Regions from separate parts of the Bacillus sp. TCT6 genome, predicted to be linked through region 2. Evidence: riboswitches for the same ligand, from Rfam matches in the RefSeq annotation. Region 2 holds a riboswitch; the other holds the start of a gene.
The links. A riboswitch is a leader RNA that binds a small molecule or an ion and turns the genes downstream of it on or off. The one in region 2 is predicted to bind thiamine pyrophosphate.
Positions count from the first base shown of each region.

Region 1: another riboswitch for thiamine pyrophosphate. It lies ahead of AC0ONG_RS00720 (MTH1187 family thiamine-binding protein); the one in region 2 lies ahead of tenA (thiaminase II).

Region 1 is NZ_JBVYHX010000001.1:167,644-170,860, forward strand. It holds gene AC0ONG_RS00715 (non-ribosomal peptide synthetase family protein) at 1-1,526, shown strand, start outside; TPP riboswitch at 1,579-1,680, shown strand; gene AC0ONG_RS00720 (MTH1187 family thiamine-binding protein) at 1,782-2,102, shown strand; gene AC0ONG_RS00725 (ABC transporter permease) at 2,074-2,847, shown strand; gene AC0ONG_RS00730 (ABC transporter substrate-binding protein) at 2,844-3,217, shown strand, end outside.
Region 2 is NZ_JBVYHX010000001.1:485,150-488,366, reverse strand. It holds gene AC0ONG_RS02340 (ABC transporter ATP-binding protein) at 1-653, opposite strand, end outside; gene tenA (thiaminase II) at 622-1,317, opposite strand; TPP riboswitch at 1,403-1,506, opposite strand; TPP riboswitch at 1,567-1,678, opposite strand; gene AC0ONG_RS02330 (SH3 domain-containing protein) at 1,948-3,102, shown strand; gene AC0ONG_RS02325 (hypothetical protein) at 3,108-3,217, shown strand, end outside.

The DNA of each region.
Region 1 (3,217 bases), 320 kb from region 2:
CATCTAAACTAATTTATATTAATGAATTACCACTTACACCTAATAAAAAGATTGATGTTAAGAAGTTAGCTCAGTTAGAAGAAAAGTATGAACCGGTTCGTCTACAAGAATATGTTGCACCTTCTAATAAAGCAGAAAAACAAATAGCGAACGCTTGGGCGGAAGTATTAGGAATTTCAAAAGTTGGAGTGCATGATGATTTCTTTACAATTGGTGGACATTCATTGAAAGTATTACGAGTCTTAACATTGTTAAAAGAAGATTTCTCACATTTAACAATTCAAGATTTCTTTAAAGAAAGAACGATATATGGATTAGCTCGAATTGAGCGAGAAGTAAAAGTAGAGAAAGAAGAAGTATTTCGTGAATATAAAGTGATTCACGAACCGGATACTATTACGTATGCAAACGTTTTGGAAGAAACCCAGATTTCAAATGTCTTTTTAACAGGAGCTACTGGTTATTTAGGATCACACATATTATATGAATTGCTGAGAGATACATCTGCTACTATTTATTGTTTAGTAAGACCAACCAAAGATGTGCAGCAAAGAATTATAGATACATTAACAGCTTACTTTAATGATATATGTGAAGAATGGTTACAGCGTATACAGGCCGTAGCTGGTGATCTGGGAGAAGAGTATCTTGGGATGAGCGAAGAAGAATTTATGTTCATCAGTTCTAAGATGGATACGATAATTCATTGCGGTGCAGATGTAAGACATTTTGGAGATGTAAAACAATTTGAAAATATAAATGTCCAAGGAACTAGCCGTATGCTAGCATTAGTGGAAAAAGATGCTACATTCCATTTTATTTCTACGATTGGTATCCCGTTAGAATTAGCGGTAGATCAATGGGATACATACATGAAAACTGGTGATTTTAATTACAGTGTAGACTTAGAGAATGTATATTCAAATAGTAAACTACAAGCGGAAAACATTGTTCGTGAAGCAATGAAAAATGGTTTGCGTGGAAATATTTATCGTGCAGGTAATTTAGCATGTCATTCAGAAACAGGTTCGTTCCAACAAAATATTGAAGGAAACGCATTTTATCGTCTTATTAAAACAATGCTATTAATTGGAAAAGCACCAAATGTGAAGTGGAAAGTTGATTTCACACCAATTGATTTTGCTAGTAAATCAATTGTAACGTATGTACAAGATTCACAAATAGATGGAGAAACATTGCACATCTGTCATCCACATCAAATTGAGTTTGAACAATTTATACAGCTAATTGGAGAGTGTGGATACAATCTTGAACTGGTTACACTTTCAGAATATGAAAATGCCGGACTTGAATTAGCAAAGGGAAATGAAGTAATAGCAGAGTTAATTGCTTCTCAAGTTGCAGGAGATGGAGCGCAGCAATCTGAAATTGTAATGGGTACGCGTAGAACGAATGAATGGATTAAGAAAAAAGAATTGAAAGTACCAGCAATTAATAAAGAATTTATACAGCAGTTATTAGCTCATGGTGAAAAAGTTGGTTATTTTCCAAAAATAATGAAATGATTATGCATGCTTTTGTTTGTTCAATAAAATAAATCATGCTACAATGAAAACGAATTAAGGACCGGGGAGCCAATTGGCTGAGAGGATGTAAGTAAACATCGACCCTCAACCTGATCTGGATAATGCCAGCGTAGGGAGTTACTTAAAGTGATGTAGCATATGTTATTCTATAATAACTTGCATACAAGGCTTTCCTACGCAGTAGGAAAGCCTTTTCTTATTTTTGAAATTTAATTTTATAAGGGGGATTTTATTATGTCACAACAAGTTACAATGTCATTTTCAGTAGTACCACAAGCGAAAACGAAAGATGTATATTCTGTTGTCGATAAAGCAATTGAAGTTGTGCAACAATCGGGAGTTCGTTATGAAGTAGGGGCAATGGAAACAACTTTGGAAGGAGAATTAGATGTACTTCTTGATGTCGTTAAACGTGCACAACAAGCTTGCGTCGATGCTGGAGCAGAAGAAGTGATTACTTCTATTAAAATCCATTATCGTCCAAGCACTGGTGTAACGATAGATGAAAAGGTTTGGAAGTACCGTGATGAATATGCAAAACCAGAAGCAATCTAAACTTATTACAACTATTTGGCTTATCCTTCTCATTGCGATATGGGAAGGATCTGTTTCATTATTTAAAATCGAACCGTGGATTTTACCAAAGCCTTCTGCCATTGTTCAAGAATTAATTGGGATGAAAGATTTACTATTACCAAATACGATGCAAACACTGCAGGAAGTTATAATTGGACTATTCTTTGCAATTTTATTGGGGACGAGCATCGCAATTATTATGGACGTTATACCGTTATTTCGTATTTTAATAAATCCATTGCTTGTTATTTCGCAAACAATTCCAATTGTTGTACTTGCACCACTATTTATTATTTGGTTTGGATATGGGATGTTGCCGAAAGTAATGGTCGTAATACTCGTTTGTTTCTTCCCAATTGCGCTTAGTATTTTAGAAGGTTTTCAAACAGTAGATAAAAACATGTTGAAGCTGTTACAAACAATGAAGGCGACGAAATGGCAAGTTTACCAGAAAGTAAAATTTCCAGCAGTGCTTCCATACTTTTTCTCAGGCTTAAAAATTGCAGTTACATATAGCGTAATGGGGGCAATTATCGGAGAATGGCTCGGTGCAAGTGAAGGATTAGGCGTTATGCTTACGAGGGCTACAAAATCATTTTTGACTGCTCGAGTATTTGGTGTTGCAGCAATCATCGTTATGGTGACATTGTGCCTGTATTTTATCGTAGAGTTTATGGCAAGAATAACAGCACCATGGATATATAGAAAGGACGGCAGAAAATGAAAAAAGGTTTGAAAGTTATGTTAGCTGCCTTATTAGCGGTAGGTGTGGCTGGATGTAATCCGGCGAAGAAAGAAGAAAGTGCAAGTAAAGATCAAAAAGTAAAAGTAGTATTAGATTGGTTTCCAAATACGAATCATACTGGCTTATATGTAGCACAAACGAAAGATTATTACAAAAAGCAAGGATTAGATGTAGAAATTATTCAACCGGGTGACAATGTAACAGCAGAGCAAATGATAGCATCAGGAAAAGCAGACTTCGCAATAAGCGCACAAGAAAATGTAACATTAGCTCGTGTGGAAGGAATTCCTGTTGTATCTGTAGGAGCGATTATTCAGCATAACACTTCAGCGTTTGCATCGCTTAAGAA
Region 2 (3,217 bases):
AGCGGTACAGTCCGCTCAGTCAAAGTCGTTATCGGCTGCTGTTCCACTACTAAAACTCGGTTTGAAAGAAATAACGCTTCTTCAACATCATGAGTAATGAATAAAATTGTTTTTTCCCACTCTTGCCATTGTTCAAACAACCATTCTTGCAAAGAGGTCTTCGTTAAAGCATCCAATGCACTAAATGGTTCATCTAACAGCAATATTTCCCCGCCTGTTAATAAAGTTCGAATAAAAGATACACGTTGTCTCATACCACCAGATAAATCTTTCGGATATTTTTTCTCATACCCTTGCAAACCAAATTTATGTAACAGTTCCTTTGCCTTTACTTGTGCTTCTTTCTTCTGTACACCTTGGCACTCTAGCGGCAGGGCAGCATTCTCAATAATTGTTCTCCACGGCAAAAGCATATCTTTTTGCGGCATATATCCTACAGGATGGTGCTTTGTTTCTGTCAGTTCTATCTGTCCAGTACTTACCTTTTCTAGACCTGTAATAAGGCGAAATAAAGTACTTTTCCCACATCCACTCGGTCCGATAATACTGACAAACTCTTTCTCATGTATAGAAGCATTTAATTCATGGATGATTGGTTTCTCATCATAATGAAAAGAAACATTATGAAACTGTAGTATGTTCTTGCTCCTCAAATCCCCACATCTCCTTACGATAGGACATATCCCAGAATAAATATTCAAATCGACTGGAATATAAGAAAATCTCCTCTAATCTTTCTAGTTCTGTCTCAGACTTTCCAACTGCCATTTCATTTAATAAATCTATTAACCAAATACACAGATTACCGTATTCTTCCGAACTATATCCTTGAATCCACTCACCAAAAAACTCATGATCTCTTGCTCCAGGAATATCATTTAAACGCTTTCCAATTTCCCAATAGCTCCACATACATGGAAGAAGCGCTGCTATTAATTCCGCAAGTGTGCCATTTTGAGATACAGACATCATGTAATTTGTATAAGCTAAATTTTTAGCAGATGGTTTCGCAGACTCTATCTCCTCTATAGAAATTCCAAGTCTTTTTGCATATTGTTTATGGATTGTCATTTCGCCATTTAATATTCCATCAATTTGTTCAGCGAACTTTCCCATTACTTGTGGATTCGTTGCTTTTACAACACCAATCGCATATAACTTTGCATAATCTAGCAGATATAAATAGTCTTGAATAATATAATACTGGAATTTATCTTTTTCTAACGTGCCATCTCCCATACCCACTACAAACGGATGATTATGACTCATCTCCCAAACCGGTTGCACAGTTTCTAATAATCTATCGCAAAATTTCATTTCTCTATCCCCTTTCAATATATGTATCTAAATAAAAAACCACTTCTATATATAAGAAGTGGTTACAGCAAATAAAGTTATACATTTATTCGATGTTCCACTTCCCTTCGCTAGTATTACCTAGATCAGGTGTTGTAAGGGTTAAGGATTATTCCTCTCTCAGCAAATCAAGCACCCCTAGTGGTTTCAATATGAAATTTTTAAATAAAAAAGCCCCGTTTCTATACGCAAAGAAACGGGGACTCATTGTTAGTGTCCGAATTGCTTCCCTACGCTAGCATAATCTAGATCAGGTAATAAAAAGGATCAAAGGCTTACGGCCTACTCTCAGCTGGCAACACCAGCTCTCCTAGCAAACTATAAAATTATCACTGTCAGTATAACACCCTAATAAGACATCATCAACTTTTTTAATTTTCTTAATTATTAACAGAATATCAAAGTTATACAATACATACATTCTATTTTAGAAAATAAAACCCCAATTAATTGCATAAGAAGGAATCATTATCCTCAAAAAATTTATTTTTATATTGATTTCATATTACATTTATGTGAATACACCCACTATATTATATCTTTATACTATAATAAAATTACAACTATACAACTAGAGGAGGTCTCTATTCCATGAATATGAAAGCTACTGCTTTAACAGCAACTACTGTAGCGATTGCTTCTTTACTTCCTTCTATGGGTGAAACAAATGTACAAAAAGCAAACGCTGAACAATTATCTAATATTAAAACTGGGTATGTCAAAGTCGATCAAGTAGCATTACATACAGAAGATAACGTAAAAAGCACATCAATTGATACAATTCGCTTTAATACAAAAGTGAACATCCTTGAAACAACTAATGAGTGGTATAAAGTATCTGTTCATAATAAAGTAGGTTATGTACAAAAAGATGCTATTTTACTAAAAAACAAACTTCATTCTAATGATCAATACATCGTTAATGCTAATGCATTAAACGTTCGCTCTGAACCTAATTTAGAATCTTCCATTTTAGATGTATTACCAAATGGCAAGTTTATTACCGTTCAAGAAGATCAAGGCGAATGGTATAAAATATCGCATAATGGCCAAACAGGTTACGTACAAAAAGCATTCATCTCTAATGGTTCACAACCCTTAGTAAAAGGAATCACCGTTCAAAATAATACAAAATATACTGTTGCAACACCTAATCTAAATGTACGTAGCAACGCTAGTACAAGTAGCGCTCTACTCGGTTCATTACAAAACGGTACACAAGTACAAGTAGTAGAAACTGTAGGAACTTGGTATAAAATTCGTTTTGGCACAGGATACGGGTATGTAGCAAAACACTATGTAGTACAAAATCAACCACAAGCTAAAACAGATCAACCTTCATCAATTCCAGCTGCTTTCAAATTCCCTGCTCAAGGAAGAATTAGCTCAACCTTTGATATACGCTGGGAACAAATGCATTATGGTATAGATATTGCCGCTCCAGGAAACGTCTCTATCCAAGCTGCTGCTGCAGGTAAAGTTGTGAAATCTTATTATTCAGCTAGCTATGGCAATGTTGTTTTCATTGCGCATCAAATCAATGGGAAATTATATACAACTGTTTATGCTCATATGAAGGATCGCACTGTACAAGCTGGTGATCAAGTACAAACTGGACAATTAATAGGTCATATGGGAAACACAGGTCATTCATACGGGCAACATCTTCATTTTGAATTACATAATGGAGAATGGAATTTTGAAAAAACAAATGCAGTAAATCCACTGCCATATTTAGTTAGGTAAATTGTATGCCACGCAATATACCTCTTATAATTGAATACGTAGCCTTTTTAGGTTTAATCTGTTGTTTAATCATTTACAATACAAACATTGTATTTTTATCTATTATTATTGCTTT